Regions from separate parts of the Paenarthrobacter sp. NPDC018779 genome, predicted to be linked through region 2. Evidence: predicted binding sites of a transcription regulator. Region 2 holds the regulator's gene; each other region holds the start of a gene.

Region 1 (4,616 bases), on a different contig from region 2:
ACTGGTCCGGCCCTACCTTCACCGACTCCGGCGGATTCCAGGTGATGAGTCTCGGCTCCGGGTTCAAGAAGGTCATCGACATGAAAAATGTGGATACTTCCGGCCCGGATGACGCCGTGGCACCAGGCAAGGAACGCCTGGCGCACATCGACGACGACGGTGTCTGGTTCAAGTCCCACCTCAACGGAGACAAGCACAGGTTCTCCCCCGAGATTTCCATGCAGGTGCAGCACCAGATCGGCGCGGACATCATGTTTGCCTTCGACGAGCTCACCACGCTGCAGAACTCGCGGGCGTACCAGGAAGAGTCGTTGGAACGCACGCGCTTGTGGGCTCTGCGTTGCCTGGACGAGCATTTCTCCTTGACGGCCTCCCGCGTGGGCAGGCCGTACCAGGCGTTGTTCGGCGTGATTCAGGGTGCCCAGTATGAAGACCTCCGGCGCAAGGCCTGCCGGGACCTCGGAGCCATGCCTTTCGACGGCTACGGAATCGGCGGTGCCTTGGAGAAGGAGAACCTGGGAACGATCGTGCGCTGGTGCAACGAGGAACTTCCCGAGGACAAGCCGCGGCACCTGCTGGGCATCTCCGAGCCGGACGACATTTTCACGGCCATCGAAAACGGCGCGGACACCTTCGACTGTGTCTCCCCCACCCGCGTTGCCAGGAACTCCGCGTTCTACACCCCGTACGGCCGGTTCAACCTGTCCGGAGCGAAGTACAAGAAGGACTTCGGGCCGCTGCAGGAAGGCTGCGACTGCTACGCGTGCTTGAACTACTCGCGCGCCTACATCCACCACTTGTTCAAGGCCAAGGAGATGCTCTCGGCCACGCTCATCTCCATCCACAATGAGCGGTTCGTGGTGAAGATGGTGGACGACGCCCGTTTGGCCATCGAGTCCGGGGACTTCTTCGAGTTCAAGGCCGAAACGTTGGGGCGGTACTACTCGTAGCCTTTGTTGGGCGCCGGGTTCGCCGGAAACGTGCTTGGAGGCTGGGAAACTTCCAGCGACTGGGCACCGTTCCAGCGAACCCGGCGTGGGCTTACGCTGCGACTACTCCGTAGCTCGGCTCGCGCTTCTTGATCCAACCCACTACGAGCACGGTGATGGGCACGAAGATGAACTCGACGGCGGTCTTGTAGACGAAGCCCACCAGGACGTAATTGACGAACGAGCCTGCATCCGAGATGCCGATCACCGAGGCAGCGATGCTGCAGAAGATCAGCGTGTCCACGAATTCGCCCACCACAGAGGAACCCATGAGCCGGGCCCACAGGGTCTTCTCTCCGGTGCGTTCCTTCATCTTCACGAGGATCCAGGAGTTGATGGTCTGGCCGGCCAGGAACGCGAGCAGGGAGGCCAGCACGATCTGCGGCACCGGACCCAAGGCGCCCTCGATGGCAGCTTGCTTGGCCGTGCCGTACTCATCGTTGAAACCGGGCAGGATGATGATCACCCAGTAGCAGAGGGATGCGAACACGCTCAGCGCAAAGGACGTGATGATGGCTTTGCGGGCAACCTTGAACCCGTACACCTCACTCATCACGTCGCCCAGGATGTAGGCCAGCGGGAACAGGAAGAACCCGCCGTCGGTGATGATCGGGCCGAGCACCACCCCCTTGGAGGCACCGATGTTGGACAGGATCAGCACCACGGCCATGACCGCCAGCATGATGCCGAAGTAGGGGGATCCGATAGAGGCAAAGCGGGGAGCTGGTTTGCTCAACGTGCTGGAGCCTGAGGGCGAGGGCATGGGTCATCCGTTCGTAGTGGTTCGCGCAGGCGCTCGTTTCGAGGCCGCCCCGCTGTATTAGCACTGTGTTTGGTGGGGCATCCGGCCCGACACCAGCTACATTCTCCCACCTCCCCGATCCTCTCTCACCAAACCACCCCTCCCCCGCCGATCCTCTCTCACCAAACCACCCCTCCCCCGCCGATCCTCTCTCACCAAACCACCCCCTCCCCACCGATCCTCTCTCACTGCCAGTTTTGAACACGTTCATAAACAGTGCAATACTCATTCTTGAACACGTTCAAAATCCAGTGAGGGATATCCCATGGCAGCCAAGAGTGAGCAGACCAGACAACTCGTCGCCAGCGTCGCCCTGAAAATGTTCCGCGAGATCGGCTTCGAGAAGACCACTATGCGCGCCATCGCCCAGGAGGCCGGGGTGTCCGTCGGCAACGCCTATTACTACTTCTCCTCCAAGGATGAGCTGGTCCAGGAGCTCTACATCCAAGTCCAGGACGAGCACGCCATCGCGGCCGCGAAAACCCTCGAAGGCGTCCAGGACCTGGCCGGACGACTAAAAGCAGTGCTGCACAGCGGCATCGACGTCATGGCGCCGTACCACCAGTTCGGTTCCGATTTCATCGCGACGGCGATCCGGCCGACGTCACCCGTCAATCCGTTCGGCGAGGCGTCCAGCGCCGCCCGGGACGCTTCGCTCGCGATCTTCCGCTCCGCCGTCGACGGTTCCTCACCCGCCGTCGCGAAAAAGCTGCGCGCCGACCTGCCCGAACTGTTGTGGCTCGCCTACATGGGGATCGCGCTGTTCTGGGTTTACGACACATCCGAGGGCCAGCGCCGCACGCGCAAACTGATTGACGGCGCGGCGCCGCTGGTGGCCCGCGGGCTGTCGCTGGCGAAAATTCCGGGTGTCAGCAAGGTGTTCGACGACGTCCTCGGCTTGGTCCGCAACGTCAGGGAAGACTCATGACACGGACGGTGGTGCTCGCTGGCGCTTCGGGGTTCATCGGCAGCTACTTTCGGCGGCGGTTCGTTGAGGAGGGGTGGCAGGTGCGAACCATTGGTCGCGATGCTTGGGCTGACGCGCAATGGAACGACGACGGCGGCATGACCCGCGTGCTGAACGGCGCCGAGCTGCTGGTGAACCTCGCCGGACGGACCGTGAACTGCCGTTACAACGATCGGAACCGCCGGGAGATCCTCGATTCGCGGGTCTTGACGACGCGGTCATTGGGGGTGGCGTTGTCCAATTGCGGCGAACCCCCGCGGACGTGGATCAACGCAAGCACAGGAACCATCTACCGGCATGCTAAGGATCGGCCGCAATCGGAGATGTCCGGCGAACTTGGCCGGGGATTCTCCGTGTCCGTGGCCCGTGCATGGGAGGACGAACTGGCCGCGGCTGTGGTGCCGGCTACTCGGAAAGTGCCGCTGCGGATCGCGATTGTCCTGGGTGGGGACGGCGGAGTGATGGGTCCTTTCCGGAACCTGGCCCGCGGTGGTTTGGGCGGACATATGGGTCCAGGCACACAAAAGTTCAGCTGGATCCATGTGGAGGACTTGTTCCGGGCCGTATTGTTCATCCACCACCGGCCCGCGCTTTCTGGACCTGTCAATGCCGCGTCGCCGTATCCGGTGGACAACCGAGAGCTGATGACGTTGGTTCGACAAAGCCTCGGTATGCCGTTCGGCCTTCCAACGCCGAAGTGGTTGCTGGAGCTGGGCGCGGTGATGATCCGCACTGAGACGGAGCTCGTCTTGAAGAGCCGCTGGGTGGAGCCACGCAGGTTGCTTGACGCAGGGTTTGCCTTTGAGCACCCGTCCTTGGCGGGCGCCCTCAACGAGATTGTGGCGGCAAAGTCATGAACGACTGGGACGACGAGATGGGCTTAGCCGAGCCGCGGTGCTCACAGTACGACCCTCGGGACCGCGTGATTTTGACCGGCAAGAGTCTCGCTGTGGGTGTCCCGGTTGCCTATGTGGTCTTCAGTTCACTGCTGACCACGCAGGCTCCGGGTTGGGCATTGATCTTCTTCATCTACGCGGCCATCCCCGCAGCATTCATCGGCACCGCGGTAGGGGCCGTCCTGGGATGGGCACTTCGCCGCGTCCGAAACCAGTGGATTCACGTTGCCGTGTTCTTCGCAGCCGGCGCCTTGATCTGCGTACCCTTCGGCGGCTTCTCAAGCTGGGGTGCAACTCTTTTCAGCCTATCCATTGCTTTGGCGGCGGGGGTGGGCCGGTTATCGGTGTGGAAGCTCGTCAAACTCAACCCCCAACGCTCTCTCACCGAATAACCCCAATCCCCCATCCCTCTCTCACCAAATAGCCCCATCCCCAGAACCGTCTATCACTGTGGTTTATCGGCGCGCATAAGTCTGCTCGCGGGGTTGCCCACATAGCGCGGCACGGCCCGCATGTACTCGGCGTATTTGTAACCGAATTTCGTGAGGAGCGCCTTTTCCTCCCACAAAACCCCGACGTGTTCAACAAGGATCCCGGCGGGCAGTGTGGCCAATGCCCCGGAGGAACCCCGGAAGATGGCTATCCCGGAGTGGATCAGCCACCATCCCAAATACATAGGATGGCGGCTCAACGAGTAGGGGCCGGTCGTCACCAGGTCCTCCGGGTGGCTCAAGGCGAAACTGCCATTACTACGCATGCGGCGTTCTGCTACCGCCCAGACCGTGATCCCCGCGCCGGTCACGACTAAAACCATTCCGAAGACTCTGCGCATCCTCCGGCCGGACGGGGCAGGTGACTGAAAGAGCCGGTCCAGGATGGGGTCCAGCACTAGTCCAACCGTCTGGCCCGGCGGGAGCGGAACATTGGCTGCGTCATGCTTCAAGACAAGAGCTGCTCGGTGA
Region 2 (4,616 bases):
ACGCTCTCTCACCGAACGCCTGTTTGGGGCGGACGCTCTCTCACCGTCCGGACGCGAAACCGGATTCGACCGACGGATCCGTCCACCCGGTTCGGAGTGCCTTCTTGATTCCGACTATTGCCTTGGTGAAGCCGTCCGCCAGATCGTCCTTCCCGAAGACAAGCACTGTCCATCCCGCCGCTTCAAAGGCTCTATCCCGGCGTCGATCGCTAAAGATCTGCTCCTCCGAAAGGTGATGTCCGCCGTCGTACTGAATGGCCACGCGCCGTTCCCGAAAACCAAGGTCCGCAGACGGCGAGAATGGATCGTTCAGGCGAAGTCGCACCTGCAAGTCCGGCTCCGCGATGCCAGCATCGAGCATTGCCAGTCGAAGCAGGGACTCAGTAGCGGAGTCGGCTCCGACGCGCATCAGATCCAGGGCTTCACGGGCGCGCACCACTCCTTGAAGATTCTTATGCCGTGCTATCAGCGCGCGAAGGTCATTGATTGATGCAAATGGGGTGTCCCGGCCTTCGAACTCGGGCCGGGGAACGCGAATGAGCTGATCGCCGACGCAAACGAGTTCCCTCAGGGGCAATTGGCGTGCCAAGTCCAGCCAAGTTCGGGGCCTGGTGCTCATCCACATGCCGTGTTCGAACTCGATTTCAGAGTCGTCGACAACTACCGTGTGTCCGATAACACCTCGCCGACGAACTGACGGTAGTTTCCGGGGCTTGCTGAGGTGTAACTCATTCGAATCGGCCAGCCATGGCGGCAAGTAAAGGCCTTGGAGCCGCGCCGCTGTTATGTGCGAAATCCAGGCGCCCGGACTCGCGGACGACAGGGACCGAGCCGCGGAGGCTAAATCGAACTCCCAGTCCGAAGGCCTGAAGATTCCCTGACTGACCCCCTCGATCGAACTCCGTTTCCAAAGCTGCCGCTTCCCTACGCCGAACGCCTTGGCTTGGTTGAGGGTAAATGGCGCCGAAGCCAGTGCCTGAGGAAAGGTCGAGGGTTTTTGCATACGGGCATTCTTGCCCAGAAGGCACCCTGCCTGCAGAAGTTATCCACAGGCCGCCGGGCGTTGGCCTCCCGTGGTGAGAGAGGGTGCGGCCGGTGGGGTGGTTCGGTGAGAGAGCGTCGGTGGGGAGGGGGTGTTTGGTGAGAGAGCGTCGGTCGGGAGGGGGTGTTTGGTGAGAGAGGGTTTTAGCGGGGGCTGCGGAAGCGGCTGAATCCGCGCCACAGGCCGTAGATGGCGCCGCCCACGGTTGCTGCCTTCAGTCCGAGGGTGGCTGCGCGGCGGCCCGAACGGAAGTCGTACACCGGCCAGTTGTTCTCGCGGGCGTGCCGGCGCAGGCGGGCATCCGGGTTGATGACCACGGGGTGGCCAACCAAAGTGAGCAAAGGGATGTCGTTGGCGGAGTCGCTGTAAGCCCAGCAGTGGTCCAGGTCCAGGCCCTCACGGTCCGCAACGAGCTGGACGGCCACAGCCTTCGCCGGGCCGTGCAGGATGTCGCCCACGAGCCTGCCCGTGTAGGTGCCGTTCTCGATCTCGCCGACGGTTCCCAGCGCGCCAGTCAAACCAAGCCGCGTGGAGATGACGGTAGCCACTTCGATGGGAGTGGCTGTGACGAGCCAGACTTTGCGGCCAACCCGCAAGTGCTGTTCGGCCAGTGCCTTGGTGCCGGGCCAGATCCGCGACTCGATCATCTCGTCGTAGACCTCTTCGCCCAGCGCTTTGATGTCGTCCACCGAAATGCCCGCAGCCAAGGTCAGCGCTGAGTCACGGACCGCATGGACATCTTCCATGTTCTCGCCACGCATCACGAACTTGAACTGCTTCCACGCGAAGCCCGCGGCCTGCGACAGCGTGAAGGCCTTGCGTTCGTACATTTTGCGGGCCACGTGGAAGAGGCTGGCGCCCTTCATCAGGGTGTTGTCGACGTCGAAGAAAGCAGCCTCGCCGGTGTGCTGCGGCACTTTGGCATCTGCGAGCACAGCGGCGTCCTTCTCGTCGGGCATGCCTTGAGTCTAGTCAATTGCAGGTGCCTCGCGCTTCGCGCGTCATGGTCGGCCGCCGCGTGGGTGCTGCCGCCGCAGCCGGTAACGTTGAGTCATGCCTATTCCCGACGTCGTCCTCCTCACCAAAGCCGACTGCCACCTATGCACCGCGGCGCGTGCCGCCGTCGAACGCGTTACCTCGGGCCTCGGCGTGCAGTGGAGCGAAACCTCGATCGACGGCGACGCCGCGCTCCGCGAGCGGTACGCCGAGGAGATTCCGGTGCTGTTGGTGGACGGTGTACAGCGCGACTTCTGGACCATCGATGAGCAGCGACTCACCCGTCTTTTGAAGAAAGCGCTGGAGGGCTAAGGGGCGCTGCCCACGCAAGGAAATGGCTTTTTGTTGAGCCCGGTCAAGAGCCATAGAGTGGAACAACAAGCGACGCAATGGAGAATACCGTGACTGCGCTGGAACCGTCACCGGAAGCAACAACCGGGGACAACGAACCTGCCGCCAAGCAGATCCCGCCCGCGGCTGTGGCCCGGATGACCCTCTATTTGCGTGCGCTCAACTCCCTCCTAGCCGAAGGCGTGGAACGCGTTTCCTCGGATGCGCTGGCTGAGGCCTCGGGCGTCAGCTCATCGACGCTCCGGAAGGACCTTTCCTACGTCGGCTCGTACGGAACCCGCGGAGTAGGGTACGAGGTCCAGTACTTGAGCCGGCACATCGCCGCTGCCCTCGGGCTGACACACGACTGGAAAGTGGCAATCGTCGGCGCCGGTAACCTCGGCAAGGCGCTGGCCCGGTACGGCGGCTTCGAATCCCGGGGCTTCGACGTGGTGGCCATTTTCGATGCCGACCCCATGGTGATCGGCAACGAGGTTGGCTGGCTCAGGGTCAGCGACTCCGCAGAACTTGAACGGGTCCTGGAGCGCACCCACACCAACATGGTGGTTTTGGCCCTCCCGGCGACGGTGGCCCAGGAAGTATGTGATCGCGTGATCGGGGCCGGAATCCGCAGCATCCTCAGCTTCGCCCCCGTGCTCCTCCAGGTACCCCCGCATGTCAACCTCCGCAAGGTGGACATGGCCACGGAACTACAGATCCTTGCCTACCACGCACAACGGGCGCAGACACCGGGCCAGGCCGTTTAGCCTTCGCCGGGTCCGCGCCCGTTGACGTTCTGTTTGGGTTTAGCGGCCGTACGGGTTGCCGAACGGCTGCTGCTTGCGGAAGTACGGTGCCGACGCCGGCAGGTACAGCATGACGATTGCCGCGACTCCCAGCAGGATCACCAGCAGCTGCAGGATGCCGTACGTGGCGCCGAACTGGAACAGGCCGGTCAGGCCAAGGACCGAGATGGCGGCGAAGACGGTACCGAGGATACGGGCCCAGTTCTTGCCCTTGCGGACAGGGAATGCCACCAGCGCATAAAGGCCGAGGGACACGATGGCGCCGATGATGGCACCAACGGTGATGACGCCCCTCATTCCTTCGAGGGAGCCCTCAGGGAACTCGGTGCCTTGGGCTGCTGCCTGCTGGACCATGGAGTTGATGAAGGCGTCCGAACCCGTAGTTGCCAGGAGCAGCGAGCTGATGGCCGAGAGGATTCCGGCGGCCACGATCATCCAGAAAGCGATGTTGACCATCTGGGGGACCGTGCTGGGGCCCGGCTGCTGGCTGGGCCAGTTGGTGTCCTGGCCGTACTGGGGTGCGGCCTGGCCGTAAGGCGATCCGGGCTGCTGGCCGTAGGGAGAGGGCTGTTGGCCGTACTGGGGAGCCTGCTGGCCGTATTGCGGCGCGGACTGCTGCCCGTACTGGGGAGCGTTCGGAGCCTGCTGGCCGTATTGCGGCGCGGACGGCTGGCCGTACTGCGGAGCATTGGGTTCGGACTGCTGTCCGTACTGTGGTGCCGAAGGCTGGGATCCCTGCTGCTCCGGAGTGGAGTCGCCCGGGTTTGACGGCGGGTAGGGAGGGTTGCTCATGGCATTCCTTTGCTTGGTCGACGGCTGATACTGCTGGGGTCAACAAGAACAAAGTGCCCCCACCATGGTTCTGAATCCACCGTACCCCCAGCCTCCCGGTGGTACGGAGGATCACACGCAGGAATTTCCCGCGTGTGGAGAAATCATCACGCAGGCGTACATGGCCGTACTCCTGCATGATGAAGGCCGCGGCCTCCGTTGGGAAGTCCGCGGCCTTCATCACCGCTGGTCTTAGTGCACGGCGTCTTAGTGCACGACGGCGGTACCCGGGTTCCGCGTCAGGCGGTGCCCTTGACTGCCTTGAACCAGAGCTGCGAGTTCGGGAGCCACATAAGGACGACGGCGACGGCGCTGACCAGGAAGCTGAACAGGTTGCCGCCGAGGCCCGAGCCGGCTGAACCCATGTTTGCCGCACCGAAAATGGCCAGTAGCAGGGAAACGCCGGCAATGATGGTCAGGGCCAGTCGGGCCCATTCCTTGCCCTCTTTCATCTTCATTGCCAGGACCACCTGGGCGGCCGCCACTGCAAGGGAGATGATCAGGAGGACCATGCCGATTGCCGCAATTCCCGGAGCGAAAGCGAACGCAGCGATCAGGGCGAAGAACCCAATCAGCCCGAACAGCAGGCCGAGCAGTCCCGAAATCACCCA
Region 3 (4,616 bases), on a different contig from region 2:
CGCTTTCCGGGCCGGGACGCGGACGGCCCCCGGCAGCGGCTTCATCCAGGCGGCATCAAAGACGGGCGCCTCCGTAGGGCCGGCGACCCATGGGCCCACAGCATCGAACTGCCCGGCGGTGAAAAACCAGGAAAGTCCACCTACGACGGTGGCGGCCAGCAGTCCCAGGATGGTCCAGGCTTGCCGGGACCGACGGCGGGCACGCTTGTAGGCAGACCACGTGATACTCAAGGGGCTCCGTTCAGTCGGGGTATACGTTGCCCTTCGAGCGTAGGACAAGGCACCGACAACGAAGCCGCTGTCCACAGTGTGCAGGGAGAGTCACACTGTGGATGGAGGATGGCTGGCCTATTGCTCGCGCATCACACGCTGCAGGTCTTCGGCTGCCACTGCCAGGAGACCCCGCAATTGCTCAACGCGCTCGTCCGTGACATCGCCGGCAGCATTGGCCGCGACGGCCTGGTCCAGCAGTTTTTGTGCCTGCTTGTGGTTGGCCTTGGCCACGTCCAAGGCGTGTTCAAGCGTGGTTTCGTGCTCCAACGTAGATTCATTTTCCATGACCCCATTGTGAGCAGGTTTCCCGGCTGATTCCAGTAACCCAGCCGGGAAACCCAGGTAACACTTTGGCTTAGGCGTTGGCTGCCTCAAGCACCGCGATGGGGGCCACGATGTCGCGGGCGGGGAACGACGGCGGGTTGACCCCTGCCATCTCCTCCATCACGCGGACAACCTGGCAGGAGTAACCGAACTCGTTGTCGTACCAGACGTAGACAACCAGGTTCTTATCGTTGGAAATCGTAGCAAGCCCGTCCACGATGCCAGCCCGGCGGGACCCTACGAAGTCCGTGGAAACCACATCCGGCGAATCGATGTAGTCGATCTGCTTGCGCAGCGGCGAGTGCAGGGACATCTCGCGGAGGTAGTCGTTCACTTCGTCACGCGTGGTGCCGTTGGCGAGGTTGAGGTTGAGGATGGCCATGGACACATCCGGCGTGGGAACGCGGATGGCGTTGCCCGTCAGCTTCCCCTGCAATTCGGGGAGGGCCTTGGCTACGGCCTTGGCGGCGCCTGTCTCCGTGATCACCATGTTCAGGGCAGCGGAGCGTCCGCGGCGGTCGCCCTTGTGGAAGTTGTCGATCAGGTTCTGGTCGTTCGTGAACGAGTGCACGGTCTCGACGTGCCCGTGGATGATCCCGAACTTGTCGTTCAGGGCCTTCAGCACGGGGGTGATGGCGTTGGTGGTGCAGGAGGCGGCGGTGACGATCTTGTCCTCGTCGGTAATGTCGGCCTGGTTGATGCCGTGCACGATGTTCTTGAGGTCGCCCTTGCCGGGAGCGGTCAGGAGGACGCGCGCAACACCCTTGCTCTGCAGGTGCTGGGAGAGACCATCGGCGTCGCGCCAGCGGCCGGTGTTGTCCACCACCAGTGCGTCCTTGATGCCGAATGCGGTGTAGTCAACCGTGGCGGGGTTGTCAGAGTAGATCACCTGGATCTGCACGCCGTTGGCCGTGATGGTGTTGGCTTCCTCGTCCACCCGGATGGTGCCTTCGAAGGAACCATGGACGGAATCGCGGCGCAGCAGGCTGGCACGCTTGACGAGGTCATTCTCGGCACCCTTGCGCACAACGATCGCCCGGAGGCGCAGCCCGTGTCCGCCGCCTGCCTTTTCGATCAGGAGGCGGGCGAGGAGGCGGCCGATGCGGCCAAAGCCATAGAGGACGACGTCGGTGCTGGTGCGGTCATCGGCGCCGCGCTTGCCCACAACGTCAGCCAGCTCCGCGCGAAGGAACTCGTCCAGGGAAACAGAGCCGTTCTCTGCGCGGTACTTTTCGGTCAGGCGGGCGATGTCGATCGCGGCAGCGCCGAGCTCCAGCTCAGCCAAGGCGTTCAGCAGGGGCGCGGTCTCTTCGAGCAGCAGCTCTGTATTGCTCATCCGGCGGGCGAAGCGGTGGGCCTTCAGGATGTTCATGGTGGACTTGTTGATCAGGCTCCGGCCGTGGATGCTGGTGACCACGTTGTTTTCCCGGTACAGCCGGCCGATCACCGGAATCATGGCCTCGGCTAGGGCCTCCCGGCCCATCCACTTATCAAGACAAGAATCTGACGTCTGGCTCACAGAACTACCTTCCTTGGGTCAACCACATACGTCTTCGTATGCAGATGGCGTCGGCCGCCCGGAGTAGTCCTGCGGCACATGCGCTGCGGGCTTCGGTCCACCCACGGCGCCTTGAACGAGAGCAAAGAAAATCCGCCGGCTGCGAACGCAGACCCGGCGGCAGAACTTCTACGTTCAGTAACCATTCTAGGGCGGGAACCCGGCGCAGTCGCCGCCCGGATGCGTGAAATCACTCACACGGGTGTCCCGTAGACTCCCCGGTGTGAATCATCCAGTGCGTCGCGAGCTGCTCCGCCAAGCGCTCCTGGCCCGAAAGGGCGGCCGCATCGGCACCGGCGGCCGGGGTGCCGTGGCCCTGCGTTTCGACGACGGCGCACGCGACTTCAGGGACAAGGTGCTGCCGCTCCTGGTCGAGCGCAGCCTGCCGTTCACCCGGGTCACCACCACGCAACGGATCGGTACTGTGCCCACCGAAAGCGATACCTGGCAGAACATCCAGCATTACTGCCTGCAGCACGGCGGCGAGGTGTGGAACCATGGCGCCACCCACAAGGACGCGTCCGGAGACGACGCCCTGCACCAGGAAATCGTGGGGGCACTGCGGGATCTGCGCCGTTTCCTGCCTCGCCTGCCGATCGACTGCTTCGCTCCCCCGGGTGGTTCCAGCATCCGTTATGACGGCCATATGCCTTCCAGGACCGTGGCAGCCTGGGCTGGAACCTTTGCCGGCAGGCTGATCAACGACTTCCACGCCCTGGCCTCCGGGTATTTCCCTGACAGCTATTACAGGCCCCTGGATGGCGTGCTGCGGGACGGGCAGAACCATTACAGCCTGGACCTGTACACGGAGACAGCTCGGGCAACGGCATTAGTGGACCGGGCGCGGGAGTGGAGGACCGGCATCGTCATGATGTGGCACGCCAACAACCTTGGCGTCAAAGACCGGCAGTCCATGGAGGCGTTCACCGCCATTCTGGACTATCTCGTGGAACAAAGGGACCAGGGTTCGCTGTTGGTTTTGACGGCATCAGGGCTGGGCACGGCAGACGCCTCAAGTACGCACCGGGACAACATCCTGGTCACTGGTTCAGGTAACCCCTTCGCGGAATCCATCCCCTATCCGCAGTACCGGCAGAACATTCCGGGCTCAACACGTGAACTGACGGCTACGGTCTCGGCACCCGCAGGTACAGCCGTGGAATCGGTGATCGGTGAATCGGCACGCCACCACGTTGTGCCCGTAGGGGGCACCTTGTACCTGCGCCACCTGGCCACCGTCCCCCTTGACGTGAAGTCCTTGGACATCACCATCAATGCGGCCAGCCGGGACGTCAGGCTCGTCCCGGTCTAGGCAACGCCGCGTTCAGGGCCACAAAATGCTCCCGGTACGCTGCGAAGGTGAACAAACTCTCAATACTGGCAGACCACGGCGATGGGTCCGGGAACAGCATCGAGTGTTCAAGGCCCATCGAAACCGGCATCGCGGTGACCTTTCGAGGCAGGAACAACCGCATCATCGTCGCGGAAGGCGCCCGGATCGCCAAGCTGCAGGCCGTTTTCGACTGCGACAACGGCACGCTCATCATCGGTCCCAGCAACAAGTCTCCGTTCAGCATGAACGTCCGAATCGGCCAGGATGCAACGGTACGCACAGGCGCAGACCTCACCACCACCAGCGTCGCCGTGGTCAGCGCCGTGGAGGGAGCCGCCGTCACGTTCGGTGACGACGTCATGATCGCCAGCAGCAACCAATTCCGGACCGACGATGGGCATCCCATCTTCGATGTGGCCACCGGCCGGCGCGTCAACCCTGCACGGGACGTTGTCATTGGCAATCACGTATGGTTTGGGGGCCAGGCGGTGGCCCTGGGCGGCGCACGCGTGGGCGACGGCTCGGTGATCGGGTTCCGCAGCGTGGTGACAGGAACCATCCCCAACAACGTCATCGCCGTGGGTTCACCCGCCCGCGTGGTCCGGCGCGACGTGGCCTGGGAAAGGCCGCACCTTTCCTTCACCAGTCCCCCGTACAAGCCGGATGCCTCATCCGTTACCAGGAGCGAGGAGTACTGGAACCTGACCGCGGAAGACGTCCCCATCTTCGAAGAACTCAGCGGCTGGCACGACCACCACTGACAAGGGGTATGTGGATGGGTTGACCGATACGCCGGGTTCTGTCATCCCGAGCCGTTACCGGCAAGGGAGTGGCGGCCATCCATCTACGAACGCCGTTGCCGACGCCCTCCAGCAGCCTACCCGGACACTCGGGCGGGCAGCCCTCGAACGTGTCCTGTCTGGCCTTGCTCCGGGTGGGGTTTACCTAGCCTCCCCGGTCACCCAGGGAGCTGGTGGTCTCTTACACCGCCGTTTCACCCTTACCTGCCAACCAACCGGTGCAGGCACCGATCAGCGCAGGCGGTCTGTTTTCTGTGGCACTTGCCTGCGGGTTACCCCGAGTGGGCGTTACCCACCACCCTGCCCTGTGGAGCCCGGACGTTCCTCG

Evidence for each region. Region 2 encodes Rex, which represses fermentation and respiration genes when NADH is low (regulators of the CRP and FNR family bind a similar motif). Its sites were predicted from a motif close to CTTGTGAANNNNTTCACAAG; they were not measured.
Region 1: the regulator Rex is predicted to act here: its motif matches at 1,986-2,005, upstream of ACH488_RS09325 (queuosine precursor transporter).
Region 3: the regulator Rex is predicted to act here: its motif matches at 2,337-2,356, upstream of ACH488_RS00120 (glyceraldehyde-3-phosphate dehydrogenase).

What each region holds. Positions count from the first base shown of each region.
Region 1 is NZ_JBIRZS010000006.1:96,343-100,958, reverse strand. Features, by position in the region: gene tgt (tRNA guanosine(34) transglycosylase Tgt) at 1-950, shown strand, start outside; gene ACH488_RS09325 (queuosine precursor transporter) at 1,042-1,752, opposite strand; gene ACH488_RS09320 (TetR/AcrR family transcriptional regulator) at 2,057-2,719, shown strand; gene ACH488_RS09315 (TIGR01777 family oxidoreductase) at 2,716-3,615, shown strand; gene ACH488_RS09310 (hypothetical protein) at 3,612-4,046, shown strand; gene ACH488_RS09305 (methyltransferase family protein) at 4,100-4,486, opposite strand.
Region 2 is NZ_JBIRZS010000017.1:19,906-24,521, reverse strand. Features, by position in the region: gene ACH488_RS16230 (endonuclease domain-containing protein) at 41-1,003, opposite strand; gene ACH488_RS16225 (HAD family hydrolase) at 1,186-2,001, opposite strand; gene ACH488_RS16220 (glutaredoxin family protein) at 2,096-2,350, shown strand; gene ACH488_RS16215 (redox-sensing transcriptional repressor Rex) at 2,428-3,135, shown strand; gene ACH488_RS16210 (hypothetical protein) at 3,175-3,966, opposite strand; gene ACH488_RS16205 (hypothetical protein) at 4,245-4,616, opposite strand, start outside.
Region 3 is NZ_JBIRZS010000001.1:17,633-22,248, reverse strand. Features, by position in the region: gene ACH488_RS00130 (HNH endonuclease family protein) at 1-231, opposite strand, end outside; gene ACH488_RS00125 (hypothetical protein) at 349-558, opposite strand; gene ACH488_RS00120 (glyceraldehyde-3-phosphate dehydrogenase) at 629-2,116, opposite strand; gene ACH488_RS00115 (polysaccharide deacetylase family protein) at 2,379-3,467, shown strand; gene ACH488_RS00110 (acyltransferase) at 3,515-4,249, shown strand; RNA gene rnpB (RNase P RNA component class A) at 4,261-4,616, opposite strand, start outside.